2 linked regions of the Rubinisphaera margarita genome follow. The protein of the gene in region 2 binds, or shares a complex with, the protein of the main gene of each other region. Links are inferred from orthologs where the notes say so. Each region holds a gene or a part of one and is shown on either strand. Other genes may lie near its edges.

Region 1 (7,644 bases), on a different replicon or contig from region 2:
CGACCACAACGCGGTCGTGCTGGTCGACAAAGACGGCAACCCGCGTGGTACTCGTATCTTTGGAGCCGTGGCTCGCGAACTTCGCGATCGCCGCTTCATGAAGATCGTGTCTCTCGCACGGGACGTGTTCTAGAGCGAGTTCGCCGCCAGGCATTTGGAAACAGACAAGAGATTCTCCCAGATGGGAGTTCGATCAGCCGGACGGTGAGCCGCTGAGCGAAGACACAGGCAACGGGTGAGTCGGGGCAGAGAGCCATGAAGATCAAAAAAGGGGACCAGGTCGTCGTCATCACTGGAGATGACGCATCAAGCACGCCACGACAGGTGCTGTCGGTGCTCGTCGGCGGCGAGAAGATGCTTGTCCAAGGTGTGAACCAGGTCTACAAGCACGTGAAGCGTGGTCATCCGAAGTCGCCGTCCGGCGGTCGTCTCCACATGGAGATGCCGATTCCGAGCAGCAACGTGATGTATTACTGCGAATCCTGCTCGAAGCCGACCCGCCTGGGATTCAAGTACGACGAGCAGGGCGCCAAAGAGCGGATCTGCAAGAAGTGTGGAGCCAGTGCTGGCAAGATCAGCCCTCCCCGCGACAAGCATGCGGCATCCAAGTAAATCACAGGCAGTCACGTCAGCGTGAATACAAAATGAGGAGTGGTCAGTCGTGACCCGTCTACTGGAAAAATACCGTCAAGAGATCATTCCTGCGATGCAGGAAGAATTCGGTCGCAAGAATATCCATTCTCTGCCGAAGCTCGAAAAGATCGTCATCAACATGGGCGTCGGGAAAGCGATCCAGGATCGCAAGCGACTCGACGAAGCCCTCGAACACCTGACGTTGATTGCCGGTCAGAAGCCGGAAATCACGCGGGCCAAGAAGTCGATCGCCGGTTTCAAGTTGCGTGAAGGAATGGAAATCGGCTGCCGGGTGACGCTTCGCGGTATTCGGATGTACGAGTTCCTCGATCGACTGATCACACTGGTTTTGCCACGAGTTCGCGACTTCCGCGGCGTGAAGGCCAATGCCTTCGACGGCAACGGCAATTACAGCCTGGGACTGTCTGAACAGATGGTGTTCCCGGAAGTGGATGCCGACAATGCCAAGTTCACACAGGGGTTGAACATCTCCATCGTGACTTCGGCGACCAATAATGATGAAGCAAGAGTTCTGTTGACGAAGTTCGGGTTCCCGTTCCGGAAGCCGGCCGCTGCAACGCAAGCGTAACTGACTGCCGCCCCGTCGCTGCCGTCTCCAAGATTTCGATTCAAACACACTACTGTACGGGAATGATGCAACCATGATGACCGACCCGGTTGCCGACATGCTGACACGAATTCGCAACGCGATCGCCATCGAGCGACCGATCGTCGATATTCCGACGTCCAAATTGAAGAAGGCCATCGCGGACGTGCTGAAGCGTGAAGGTTACATCTGGGGCTTCGAAGAAATCGAAGAACAGCCTCAGAACGTTCTGCGAGTCCAGCTGAAATACGGCCCGAATGGCGAAAAAGTGATCCAGAAGATCGTCCGCGCCAGCAAGCCGGGACGTCGTCAGTACGCCGGCGTGAGCGAGACGCCAGTGATTAAGCAGGGGATGGGGATCTGCATCCTTTCCACCAACCAGGGCGTGCTCAGCAATCGCGAAGCAAAAGCGAAGGGCGTGGGCGGAGAAATTCTCTGCACCGTGTGGTAACATTTCGAGCAGGCACCCGCAGGTGCTGACTCAGTTGAAAGTTCTGGCAAATGTCTCGTATTGGAAATAAACCGGTTCCGATTCCCTCGAATGTCGAGGTGACTCAGTCGGGTCGCACCGTGACCGTCAAAGGTCCGGCAGGAACCCTGAAGGTCGAGCATCACCCCGGCGTTTCGGTGTCGATTAACTCGGATCCGGCTCAGATCGAAGTGCAGCGTCCTGACGATGAGCGTCAGAGTCGTGCACTGCATGGTTTGACACGCGCTCTGCTCAATAATATGGTGGCGGGAGTCGTGACTCCGTTCGAACGTCGTCTGGAAGTAGTCGGCGTCGGTTATCAGGCTTCCATGCAGGGTCAGTTCCTGTCTCTGCAGGTCGGCTTTGCCAATACGATCAAACTGCCGATTCCGCAAGGCGTGACCTGCGAGTTGCCCTCCGCGACGCTGATCATCCTGAAAAGTGCGGACAAGCATGCCGTCGGACAGTTCGCGGCCAACATTCGTCGCGTTCGTCCTCCTGAGCCTTACAAGGGTAAAGGGATTCGGTACCAGGGTGAGCAGATTCGCCGTAAGGCCGGTAAGGCCTTCGCGAAGTAGTCGGTCGCAATCGAGACGATCTGGGAATATTTGTTGCGGACTTCTGGCGTAAGTTGGTTCGAGTCGGAGCCAGCGTCAGTTTTGTAGAAGGTGGCGACCAGCCATGAAGATTCAAAAACGAGTTACCAAGCGTCGTGAGCGGCGTGCTTTCCGCGTCCGGAACCGGATTCGTTCGGCTGGACGTCTGCGTCTGTCGGTGTTCCGCAGCAATCGCCATATGTACGCCCAGATTATCGATGACATCGAGGGCAAGACACTGGTTTCAGCCAGTACGATGGAAGGCGCTGTCGCCGGGCCGAGCAAGTACGCTGGCAACATTGAAGCCGCTGAGAAGATCGGCAAGCTCCTGGCTGAGCGGGCTCAGGAAAAAGGAATTACGGAAGTGGCTTTCGATCGCGGTGACTATCGTTACCACGGTCGGGTGAAAGCGCTCGCCGATGCGGCTCGCGAAGGCGGTCTGCAGTTCTAGTAAATACATCGCCGTTGGCTGTCTGAAGACAGGGACGGAACTGATACAGATCAATCGATTTTACGGGAGTGTCAACGTTGGCTACGGAAGCAAGGTCAGACTCACAGGAGCAGGTGGTCCAGATTCGACGCTGTTCCTGCGTGGTTAAAGGGGGACGCCGTTTCAGCTTCGCGGCCATGGTCGTGGTTGGCAATCACAACGGTGAAGTCGGTTGGGGTTACGGCAAGGGCAACGAAGTTCCGACTTCGGTTGAGAAAGCCGTGAAAGACGCCGGGCGTCATAAGGTCCGGATTCAACTGGATGGTGCGACCATTCCTCACGAAGTTGAAGGTCGTTTCGGCTCGGCTCGTGTCCTGCTGCTGCCGGCTAACCCGGGTACCGGTGTTATTGCTGGGGCGAGTGTGCGTGCGGTTGTCGAATCTGTTGGTCTGAAAGACATTCTGACCAAGGTTCGCGGCTCGACCAATCCGATTAACGTCGTAAAGGCAACTTTCGACGCTTTGTCCAAACTGCGGACCCGTGAAGATTTCTCCCGCCTGCGTGGCGTGGATGTCTAAACCGACTCGTCCGGTTTTCGACACTCTTTGATTCAAGCGTTACTGCACCTTTTCGTGCGGCTTTTTACGGTAGAAGTGCTGCCATGATTATCGATGACGTCCATCGCGACATTCATAAGAACAAGAAGCGGAAGCGGATCGGCCGTGGTGTCGGTTCGGGACACGGTAAGACTGCCGGTCGCGGACACAAAGGCTACTACAGCCGTGGTGGTTCCGCCTCCCGTCGTGGCTTCGAAGGGGGCCAGACGCCGATCTTCATGCGAGTCGCCAAGCGTGGTTTCAATAACACCGCTTTCGCTGACGTTGTAGCCATCGTCAACCTGAAAGATCTGGAGAGCAACTTCCAGGATGGGGACGACGTGACGCTGGAGTCGCTGAAGAAGAAGGGGCTGATTCACGGTCGCTTCGATGCCGTCAAGGTGCTCGGCAATGGCGAACTGACCAAGAAGCTCAACGTTCAGGTTCATCGTTATTCGGCATCAGCCGAAGCAGCGATCACCTCCGCTGGCGGTAAGGTCGAACCGATCGTCTAAGTGGCGTCGGGGTCGGCAGGTTCTGCTCCCGCGCGGGACCGACGGAAACTATGAAGACAAGGCCTTTCCGGTGCGGGAAGGCTTTTTTTATGAGCTGAGAGATCGGGTCGGTTGCGGACTGGCCAGCTGGCGAGGTTCGCAACAGGTCAGTGCTGGTTGGACTGGTACTGCCTGAGGAGCGACGGGAGAAGCGGTACTGACGGAGCCGGTGCCACACTTTTCATCCCGTTATGTGTTGGAGCTTGCGGAAATGCCGCAAATCCACGAAAACTCTTCTACCCCCGGGTTTGAATAATCGTTAGAACTCCAGCGATCTTTGCCGGTCGGGCTGGTTCAATTTGGTCGATGTCCTGCAGGAACAGGTTTCGCGGCTTCGGCTTTCATATCCACACACTCAGGAAATTCGTCGATGTTTGGAAAGTTGATTACACTGTTTCGCATCCCTGAACTGCGAAACAAGATTCTGCTGACGATCGGCCTGCTCGCTGTCTACCGCCTCGGATTCTGGATTCCGCTGCCGTTCATCGATCAGGAACTGTTCGCACAACAGATGGAGAAGCTGCAGCAGGGAAGTTCGGGGTTCGGCCAGGTCATTCAGATGGTCTCGCTGTTCTCAGCTTCGAACCTGGGCAACTCGACGATCTTCGGTCTGGGGATCATGCCTTATATTTCCGCCTCGATTATCTTCCAGCTGATGGGGTCGGTGTATCCACCGCTCGAACAGCTGCAGAAAGAAGGGGAATCGGGCCGCAAGAAGATCAACGAATATACGCGATACGCAACGGTGGTGATCTGTCTGTTGCAAAGCTTCTTCTGGATCCGAGCCATCTCCGGTGGCTTTGGGGCGGAAGGGGCCGGGATGATCATGAGAGAGTACGACTGGTGGCTTTGCCATATGATCGGGGCTTTGATCATGACGGCCGGTACCATCTTCCTGATGTGGCTCGGTGAGCAGATCGACGAGTACGGAATTGGTAACGGGATCAGTCTGCTGATTATGGCCGGGATTCTGGCACAGATGCCAACGTCGATGTACGAATACCTTCAGCCCGCTTTCGAGAACGGCATTCGAGCCGGGACCGATACCGGGATTGATAAGCTGATTCTGCTGCTGGGACTGTTCATCGCCGTGGTGATCGGTGTCATCGCCATGACGCAGGGGCAGCGTCGAATTCCGATTCAGAGTGCGAAGCACGTCCGCGGTCGCCGCGTGATGGGTGGTCAGCGTCAGTATCTACCGCTGCGAGTGAACCAGGCCGGCGTGATGCCGATCATCTTCGCTTCGAGCCTGCTGATGTTCCCGTACTTCCTGTTCAGTCAGGCCTCGGGAATCTGGCCGGGCTCGCTGACGCTGAAGACGCTGGCCAGTGCCTTTGGCTCCGGTCGCGGCTTCCTCTACAATATGTGTTATGTCGCTCTGATTTACTTCTTCTGCTACTTCTGGACCGCTATTACCTTCAATCCGAAGGACATGGCCAACAACCTGAAGGACTACGGCAGCTTTATCCCGGGTTACCGTCCGGGAACACGGACCGCGACTTACCTGGAGCAGGTGATGGTTCGGATCACGTTCGTCGGAGCCGGCTTCCTGGCTCTGGTGGCGATCATTCCGACCATCGTGGCCCGCTGGATGAACATTCCGTTCATGCTGGCCAGCTTCTACGGGGGAACGGGACTGCTGATCGTGGTTTCGGTCGCGCTCGACCTGGTGCAGAAGATCGACAGCCATCTGGTGATGCGAAACTATTCAGGAATGCTGGAAGCCGATGAGAAGGCTTAAGTATGAGATGAGCTGCCGGTTGCTGGCGGCTCGAGAAGGACGGTCGGCGTGATCATTCTCAAGAGTCGACGCGAAATCGACCGGATGCGACAGGCGGGGTTACTCGTTTCTGAAGCACATCAGTTGATCGCTTCTATGGTCCGTCCGGGCATTCGCACTCGCGATATCGATCGGGCGGTTGAGAAGCTGTTCGATAAGCATGGGGCGATTCCCTTGTTCAAAGGGGTTCCCGGGCCGGTTCCGTTTCCGTCGGTCTGCTGCATTTCTGTCAATGAGGAAATCGTGCACGGCATCCCGGGGACCAGGAAACTGGAAGCCGGAGATATCGTGAGCGTGGACACCGGCTGCAAACTGAACGGCTGGTGTGGAGATTCGGCCTGGACCTATCCGGTCGGAGAGGTCGACGATGAGAAGCGTTTGCTGCTCAAAGTCGGAGAAGAGACACTGAACCTGGCTATCGAACAGATGGCGAAGTGTCGGTGGTGGAGTGAAGTCGCCACGCAGATGGAGGAGCACGTAGCGAGCTACGGGTTTTCTTCGGTGGTCGACTTTGTGGGGCACGGCATCGGACGCGAGATGCATGAAGATCCGCAGGTGCCTCACTACATGGATGATGAGACAGTCGAGAAGGATTTCGAGCTGAAGCCTGGTCTGGTGATCGCCGTCGAACCGATGGTGAATGCGGGGACAGAAGAGCTGTTTCTCTCGAAAGATCACTGGACTGTCTTTACGCGGGATCATCGACCGAGTGTGCACTTCGAGCACACCGTCGCGATGACGGCTGACGGGCCTGAAATCCTCACGCCGCGACTCGCCTGAAGGAAGATCACTCAATCGAGAGTCGGCTGGGATCGGCGAAAGCGTTTTCCAGCCTCGAACGCATAGTAAGCTGGGATAGGCTACGGCTGTTCCAGCCTGCTGTTCGAGAAACACTCGAAGACGGCCGACTTTTTTCGTAGAAAAGCGGTCAGTTCGGATTTTTCAGAAGGCGGTTGGCACGTATGGGTTGTCAGGCGGAATTGCAGATGTCTATAATCCGCGATTCCAAATTCCGTAGTCTGCCGGTCCGTCCCGCTGCGGGAGAAGTTTGCAAATAGTTCGCGGGAACTGCTGTGCGACCGGGTTAGAGACGTGTTGAAGGCCGATTTGCATCGGTTTTCCAGTTTTGACCAGGCTCGGATCATCCAGTGATCGCGATTTCGTGATTCAGAAATATAGTCAGTCGGTTGAAGGTGTCGGTATCATGAAGGTGAGGGCGAGCGTCAAGCGGATTTGCGAGAATTGCAAGATCGTCCGTCGCAAAGGTCGTGTTTACGTCATCTGTTCGTCGAATCCGAAGCACAAGCAGCGTCAGGGTTAGTCCTGGCTGCCTGCTTTGAGGTGCGGTTGGCGGGTCGATTGTCCATGACGTGAAGTCGGAATGACCGATTCGGTGTCCGGCTTTCGTGCGATTCGACTGACAGAGTGTTAGTACAAGTTCTGGTCCCTTCGTTTCAGGATCAGTTTTAGCGATTCAACAGTTGCTGGTGCCCAGTGAGGCACGCGGCGATTTCCGGGAGTGAGAGAGTATGCCTCGTGTCCAGGGTGTGGATATTCCGAACAACAAGCCGGCCTATGTCTCGTTGACCTATCTGTACGGGATTGGTCAGCACACGGCCATCGAGATCTGCCGTCGCCTCGGCGTCGATCCGCAGATGAAGGCCAAGGACCTGAACGACGACGACATCGCCCAGCTGAACAACCTGCTGGATACCGAGTACGTCATCGAAGGTCAGTTGCGTCGTCAGACTCAGCAGCACATCGCCCGTCTGCGGGAAATTCAGTCCTATCGCGGAATGCGACACCGTCGCGGTCTGCCTGTGCGTGGTCAGCGAACGATCACGAACGCTCGAACCCGTAAAGGGGTTCGTAAGACCGTCGCCGGTAAGAAGGGCGTCAAGGACATGAAGCACTAATCGAGTGCTTGTCCGTCGGGTCGGTTGAACCGGCTCGGGTGTATTGTTCAGACAGGAATGTGA
Region 2 (7,551 bases):
GGCCAGAACCAGAGCAGCGGAGGCTCGCAGGTCGGAAGCCATGACACAGGCTCCGCTGAGTTCGTTCACCCCTTCGATGATAACGCCACTGCTTTCCCGTCGGATCTTCGCTCCCATCCGCAGCAGTTCGGCGGCGTGCAGAAAGCGATCGGGGAACACGCGATCGGTGACGACGCTCGTGCCCGACGCGAGGCACATCATGGCGGTCAGCTGGGCCTGCAGATCGGTCGGAAAACCGGGAAACGGCAACGCGACCACATCGAGCGGCTGGAGATCCCCTGCTCTGCGAACGCGAGCGGTTTCGTCTTGAAGATCGATCGCTAATCCCGCTGTCCGCAGTGTTTCGATCGCGGCTGTCAGATGATCGTCGCGAACTCCTTCGATCGTCAGGTCGCCGTCGGTAATTCCCGCCGCCATCATCCACGTGGCGGCTTCGATGCGGTCAGGAATGATGGTGTACTCGACTGCCTGCAGTTCGCGGACGCCGTCGATCGTCAGCGTTGAGGTTCCAAGACCAGTGATCTGAGCTCCGCAGGCGTTCAGAAAGTTACCCAGGTCAATCACTTCCGGCTCGCAGGCTGCGGCCTGAATGATCGTTCTTCCGCGAGAGAGCACCGCAGCTGACATCACATTGCAGGTGCCGGTCACCGTGCTCCCCTGCGGCCCGCTGAGATAGATTTCTGCTCCACGAAGTTCGCGAGCGGACGCGTGGATGTAGCCCTGATCGATGACGATCTCCGCTCCGAGTGCGGAGAGTCCTTTCAGATGCAGGTCGATCGGACGATGGCCGATGTTGCAGCCGCCGGGGAGGGAAACGCAGGCTTCTCCCTGACTCGCCAGCAGCGGGCCGAGGACACAAACACTGGCCCGCATCGTGCGGACGAGTTCGTAATCGGCTCGACAGGTGGAAACTGCACTCGATTCGAGAGCGATGGTGTGATCATCGAGAAATTCAACCGCGACGCCGAACTGCGTCAGCAGCTGAATCATGCTGTTCGTGTCCCGCAGCCGCGGGAAGTTGTGCAGAATCGTTCGCCCGGGAATGGCGAGAGTCGCCGCCATGATCGGCAGTGCGGCGTTCTTCGCCCCAGAGACGGAGACCGTTCCCTGCAGCCGATGTCCTCCCCGGATTCGCAGCTCGTCCATGTCGACTCCCGGGGGGTGAACAGTGGGTTAACAATGGGTGGCCCAGCCGAAACGGCTGGGTCGCGGAGCGACAAGAGGCTGCGCCATACAGGTGGTCCGTCAGCGAGCCGTTCTCGCGCACATGGCGCTGCCTCTTGTGACTTCGTCACCCGGCCGCTTCGGCCGGGCCACCCTATTTCTTACTCTTACTTCCGACGGGCAAACAGGAACCGGGGTTTCCCAGCCAGATCGTTGATGCCGCGAAGGTCGGTCCACTGGCCCGTCTGTTCTGCAAAGGTGATGGCGTCATTCATCTGAGCGGGATCCATTTCGAGCAGACAGACGCCGCCGGAGCGGACGTAGTCCGGGCCCTGGGTCAGAATCTCGCGGACGAAATCAAGGCCGTCTTCTCCGCCGTCGAGAGCCGCGTGCGGTTCGTGGTGCACGATGTCGGGGGCCAGGCCGGGGATCTCGTCCTTTCGAACGTAGGGAGGATTGCTCACGAGCAGATCGAACGGTTCTTTGGGGACCGGTTCGAACAGACTTCCCTGCAGGACCTGCATCCGGTCGGCGACCTTGAGTTTCTCCGCGTTGTGGGTCGTGGCCTGAAACGGAGCATCGTGGAGTTCGACCGCGGTCACACGGGCATCGGCCCGTTGTTTGGCCAGCGAAATGGAGATGCAGCCGCTGCCGGAGCAGAGTTCGAGAATGCGAGGGTTCTTCACCTCCTGCAGAGCCGAGAGACCTTCCATGACGAGAGTCTCGGTTTCCGGTCGCGGCACAAAAACGCCGGGGCCGACGGCGAAGTTGAGACTGAAGAACTCTTTGCGACCGACCAGATAGGCGACCGGCTCGTGCCTGACCCGTCGTTTGACGAGATCTCGCATCTTCGCACGAACGTCGTCACTGACGATCTCATTGAAGTGCGTGTAAAGCTCGATGCGCTGACACTTGCGGGCGTGAGCGAGCAGAATCTCGCTTTCGAGACGTGCCGATTCGATTCCATGCTTTTTCAGATGATCCGTGGTCCACTGCAGGATTCGCTGCAATGTCCAGGGTTCGGCTGATTCGGGGGTCACCGGCTTTTGAACTTCCGACTGTTCCAAGAACGTCCTCCTGACAATCCGATCGATCAGGTTGCCACTGGCTCGGCCAGTGTCTGGAGTTGCTGTCCCAACTGCTCGAACTCAAGGTCTTACTGACAATGAAGCATACCTGCCGGCAGGGTGGCACAGCCATTCCTGCCTGTGCGTCATTCGGCGCGGATTTTTTGAACAACTCGCAAGACAAGCCGCTTGCCGCTTCGCGGTACAGAGATAAATCTCTGCACCATCCTTGAGTTTGACAGTTAGTCGGTCGCCTGGCTGTTGAGTCGTTCCTGGCGATCGAATTCGAGCAGTTGCTGGATCAGCTCATCCAGATTCCCCTGCATTATCTGGTCGAGCTTGTGGAGGGTCAAACCAATGCGGTGATCTGTCACGCGAGCCTGCGGGTAGTTGTAGGTCCGAATGCGGCTGCTGCGGTCTCCGGTTCCAATCAGAGTGCGGCGATGCTCGGCCCGTTCGTTGGCCTCTTTCTGCTGTTGGGCTTCCAGAATTCGGCTCCGCAGCACCTTCATGGCCTTGGCCTTGTTCTTGTGCTGGCTCTTTTCATCCTGACACGTCACCACGGTTCCGGTCGGAATGTGCGTGATGCGGATCGCCGATTCGGTCTTGTTAACCTTTTGACCGCCTGGTCCGGAAGCCCGGTAGGTGTCGATCTGCAGGTCTTCATCCCGGATGTCGATTTCGACTTCGTCCGCTTCGGGCATGACAGCCACGGTGGCGGCACTGGTCTGAATCCGCCCCTGCGTTTCGGTTTCAGGAACGCGCTGAACGCGGTGCCCACCACTTTCGAACTGCAGTGCGTGGAAGGCGCCTTCGCCGGTGATGGAAACAACGACTTCCTTGATCCCACCCAGTTCCGTGGGCTGAAAATCAAGAACTTCGTGCTTCCAGCCCTGAATATCCAGGTACCGCGTATACATGTCGTAGAGGTCGCGGGCGAACAGAGCCGCTTCGTCGCCGCCGGTACCGGCCCGGATTTCCATAATCAGCCCGCCGCGAGTAATCGAGTCGCCGGCTGTTGCCAGGTCCTCGAGTTCCTCCTGCATTTTCTCCATCTGCTCTTCGAGCTGATCGAGTTCCTTGCGGGCGTACTCCCGATCCTTGGGGTCGTCCTCTTCCTCCAGCATCATCTCGGCCGCTTCGATGTCGTCCTTCAGAGCGTGGTAGCTCTTCAGGGCTGCGGCGACCTTTTTCAGGCCGCCGTATTCTTTCTGAATCGACAACAGCTTCTGGGGGTCCGAGAGAATTTCCGGATCGACCAGCTTCTTCTCGAGTTCCTGAAAGCGGCGGTATTTCGTTTCCAGACTGGGAAACATGATGCAACTTAGCCTTGAGTGCGAACAGCCGGGCTATCCGGCAAGCGGGGAAAGAGTTCCACGCGTACGATCAGCCGATCGCCGCGAGCGTTCGCAGCAGCTAAGCCTTCTTTCCTCGCTGAGCCCAGTTGTACTTCTTCTGGAACTTCTCGACGCGACCGGCGGTATCGACGTACTTCATCTGGCCGGTGAAGAATGGATGGGAGTAGGCACTGATATCGACCTTCACCAGGGGATACTCGTTCCCGTCTTCCCACTTCACGGTTTCCTTCGACTTCATCGTCGAACGGGTCAGGAACTTATCGCCTGAACCGGTATCCATGAAGACGACGGAATGGTAATCAGGATGAATGTCTTTTTGCATAGCTCGAAAATCCAGGGTAACTGCTGTGTACGGGCGTACCGGCTGCGGCGGCTCCCAATTTTTGGTGATTGGGAAGTCTAATCACGTCCCGGCCTGCTGACAAGCGATTTCAGACTGTTAATGTAGATTGAACGGGAGAGAAATCCTCTTCTCCTCCGTTCAATTGGCGCGGAACTTGTTAGTCATCGACCGCACTCGATTTCACCGGCGTGGCGAAGCCCCAAATCCTGCCTTGAAAGCACTCCGACACCATGATTCCACTTCACGATACCGTGCCTTCCCGAAGCACTCCGTTCATTAACTATCTGCTGATCATCATCTGTGCGGTCGTCTTTTTTCAGCAGATCACGGGAGAGGGATCCGGCACCAATCTGGTGGAACGTTATGGGATGATTCCCGCCAGGCTGATCAATCCGGGAGCGGAAGTCACCCTTGAAGAGTACCAGCCGGCTCCCGGCGGACGGCCGGGCGAATATGAGATCGTCTCCCGACCTGCCGCTCCTTCAGCCGTTCCTCCGATTCTCACGTTGATCACGTGCATGTTTCTCCACGGCGGCTGGATGCACTTCCTGGGCAACATGCTGTTCCTGTTTATCTTCGGAGACAACGTGGAAGACTGCTTTGGACACTTCGGCTATCTGCTGTTCTATCTGGGAACGGGGGTCCTGGCCGGACTGGCGCACTTCGCAAGCATGCCGGGGTCCACCATGCCGACCATTGGAGCCAGCGGGGCCATTGCGGGAGTGATGGGAGGCTATTTTGTGCTCTATCCGCACTCGAAAGTGGTGGCCCTGGTGCCCCTTTTTATCATCTTCTTCACCGTACGGCTGCCCGCGCAGGTATTTCTGGGGATCTGGATTCTGTTCCAGTTGCTGCAGGGCTCGTTTGCTCCGGGAGGAACCGAAGCCAGTGGCGTCGCCTGGTGGGCCCATATCGGCGGTTTCGCAGCTGGATTCATTGTGGTCGTCGTTCTGAAGAACGCCCACCTCATCCGCCAGCCGATCCCCGAGCCACCAACTTATGAGTTCTGATCGAGAAACTGCCGAATCGCCGCAGTGAGATCGTCGGGACGCTCTTCGAACAGATAGTGTCCAGCTGTCGGAAATTCAACCGCCTGCGCGGATGGGAAGCGTGTCTGGAACTCCCGGAGAAAATGGGGCGTGAAGCACCAGTCCTTCATGCCCCAGGGCAGCAGCATCGGCTTCCCCTTGAGACGCTCTAGATTCTCTTCGATCTCGACAAGAGCCCGGTAACTCGGATGCGTCGGACGGAGTGGGATGTCCTTCACGAATTTGTCGACGGCAATCCGATCGTTCCACGATTCGTACGGCAGCAGGTAGCCCTTCTTGATCCGCTCCGGCAATGGTGATGCTTCGTTAACCGCCATTCGGACGGCGGCTCCCGCAAAGAGATTCAGCCCGCGAACGCCAACCGTACCAAGCAGCGGCGTGCGACAGACAGCGATGCGAAGCGGAATCCGTTTGGATCGGAAGGCCGCCGTATTCATGAGCACGAGTCGCGAGAACTGATCCGGCGTCCGACCAGCAGCCCCGCAGCCAATCGCTCCTCCCCAGTCATGAGCGATCAACGTGATGTTCCGTAACTGCAGCGATTCAATGAGCTTCTGCAGACGATCGACGTGCTGACTGAGGTGATAGGCTCGAAGCTGCGGCTTGTCCGACAGTCCACAGCCGAGATGATCAATCGCGACGCAGCGATATTCCGGCGACAGCTGCTTGATCAGATTCCGCCAGGCGAAACTCCACGTCGGGTTGCCATGCACGAACAGCAGAACCGGTCCCTGCCCTTCGTCGATGTAGTGGATGTTCCCGAATTCCGTTTGCAGAAACCGCGAGGCGAACGGATATTCGTCGGCCAGTCCGGCTTTGCTGATTGCAGGATGGACATCCTGATCGGTGAGAGACGTTTGGTTGTCAGTCATACGTGCGATGTTTCGTGAAGTTTCAACAGGACCTGCGTCAGTTCATTCAGCACATCCGGCGAGTGAACCGAGCTGAGTGAGATGCGCAGTCGGGCGGTGTTGTGAGGGACAGTTGGAGGGCGAATCGCTCCAACAAGAAATCCGGCGACTTCCAGTTCGCTGGCCCAGTTCATTGTGCGGTCAGGATCTTCCAGAACAACCGAAACAATAGGAGAATCGGAATCGCCCAGAAGCGTGAGGCCGGCATCTCTGAGAGTCTGTCTGAACTCGACTGAGCTTTTACGCAGGCGACTGCAGCGGTCGGGATCGTCCTGAAGGATTCGAATGGCCGCCGCAGCGCCTCCACAGGCGGCAACGGACAATCCGGTCGAGAACATCAGCGGCCGGGCGGTATTCCACAGCAGCTGAATGAGGGCGGCGGAACCGGCGACGAATCCTCCCTGGGACCCGAGCGACTTGCTGAGTGTGCCGACTCGCACAGCGATTCGACGGTTGATCAGATCGGCGTCGCAATGGCCCGACTCCCGAAGCTCCGTCACCGCTCCCTGTCCGGTCGAGCCATACACGCCGGTCGCGTGGGCTTCGTCGCAGATGATTGTGGCGTCGTACTGCTCCGCCAGTTCAACGAGCCGAGCCAGCGGAGCCAGAACGCCGTCCATACCGAAGACCGTCTCGGTAACGATCCAGCGTCGTCCCTGGTGTGACTGAAACTTCTGCAGCTGCCGTTCGAGGGCATCGAGTTCCGAGTGCCGAAACACCCGCAGCGATCCCCCCGAGAGCCGGCAGCCATCGATCAAACAGGCGTGGTTGAGCCGATCGCAGAAGACGAGATCGCCCGGTTTGACCAGAGCGGCAATCGCTCCCTGACAGGCCGCGTAACCCGACGAACAGAGCAGGACATCTTCGACCGCTTCGAAGGTGGCCAGTTGATCGCGAAGGGCCTGATGAGCCGGCGTCCATCCGGAAATCAACACGCTGGCACGGGCTCCAAGACCGTGCGTGCGAGTCGACTCACACGCCGCGGCAATCACTTCGCGATGGTTGGCCAGGCCGTGATAGTCGTTGCTGGAAAAGTCCCAGAGTTCGCGACCATTCAGTCGGCAGCGCCCTTCACCAAGTGGTTCGACCAGCCGACGTTTCCGCAGCAATCCTTCGGTTTGGATTGTCGCCAGCTGACGTTGGACAAATTCGGAAAAGGGTTCGGCCACGGAAAGGATCAGGTCAGGGAGATTTCATGATCACTCAACCGTTCGTAACCGGTTTCGGTGATCAGATAGTTGTGTTCGATCCGCATACCGCCGACACCTTCTTCGTACGCCCCCGGTTCCAGCGTGACAACGTCGCCAGCCTGCAGCGTGTCGGTGCTTTCCGGAACGAGGATCGGGGCTTCAGGATGCCCGAGCCCGAGGCCGTGACCGGCGTGATGAGTGAAGATGTCGCCCTTGCCGGCATCGAGATACGGCTGCTTGACGGCTTTGTAAACGTCGGCGCACTTCACACCGGCTTTGAGCATTTCTTCCCCGGCCTTCATCCCGGCCGAGCAGAGCTCGAAGAACTTGCTTTGCTCGTCAGTCGGAATCGTCACCGCCAGCGTGTTGGTGAAGTCGCTGCGATAGCCACAGAGGACAACCGAGTAGTCGAGCACGAACAGGTCACCGGACTGCAGTTTGTAATCAGTCGGCAGTCCGCCCTGTTTCG

The links. The genes of interacting proteins can lie anywhere in the genome.
Region 1: L1A08_RS15525 (region 2) and rplO share a complex: the UniProt entries of both Bacillus subtilis proteins name them as parts of the 50S ribosomal subunit. The link is inferred for Rubinisphaera margarita from one-to-one orthologs.

The regions. Positions count from the first base shown.
Region 1 is NZ_JAKFGB010000009.1:185,932-193,575, forward strand. What follows is about bases 2,346-5,121. They hold rplO (50S ribosomal protein L15), read left to right. Parts: upstream 2,346-3,396; coding sequence 3,397-3,846; downstream 3,847-5,121. Other genes in these bases: rplR (50S ribosomal protein L18), read left to right, coding at 2,391-2,756; rpsE (30S ribosomal protein S5), read left to right, coding at 2,834-3,313; secY (preprotein translocase subunit SecY), read left to right, coding at 4,256-5,121. Also shown: rplN (50S ribosomal protein L14), read left to right, coding at 1-133; rplX (50S ribosomal protein L24), read left to right, coding at 256-612; rplE (50S ribosomal protein L5), read left to right, coding at 662-1,222; rpsH (30S ribosomal protein S8), read left to right, coding at 1,296-1,691; rplF (50S ribosomal protein L6), read left to right, coding at 1,742-2,287; more of secY, read left to right, coding at 5,122-5,626; map (type I methionyl aminopeptidase), read left to right, coding at 5,675-6,445; rpmJ (50S ribosomal protein L36), read left to right, coding at 6,870-6,986; rpsM (30S ribosomal protein S13), read left to right, coding at 7,195-7,581. UniProt on the Bacillus subtilis protein: Binds to the 23S rRNA.
Region 2 is NZ_JAKFGB010000014.1:656,688-664,238, reverse strand. Bases 2,280-4,962 are described here. They hold L1A08_RS15525 (type B 50S ribosomal protein L31), read right to left. Parts: upstream 3,912-4,962; coding sequence 3,648-3,911; downstream 2,280-3,647. Other genes in these bases: L1A08_RS15515 (alpha/beta fold hydrolase), read right to left, coding at 4,930-4,962; L1A08_RS15520 (rhomboid family intramembrane serine protease), read left to right, coding at 4,163-4,942; prfA (peptide chain release factor 1), read right to left, coding at 2,474-3,547. Also shown: murA (UDP-N-acetylglucosamine 1-carboxyvinyltransferase), read right to left, coding at 1-1,146; prmC (peptide chain release factor N(5)-glutamine methyltransferase), read right to left, coding at 1,332-2,231; more of L1A08_RS15515, read right to left, coding at 4,963-5,853; L1A08_RS15510 (aminotransferase class I/II-fold pyridoxal phosphate-dependent enzyme), read right to left, coding at 5,850-7,061; L1A08_RS15505 (M24 family metallopeptidase), read right to left, coding at 7,070-7,551. UniProt on the Bacillus subtilis protein: While neither of the L31 paralogs is essential, this protein does not seem to function as the main L31 protein.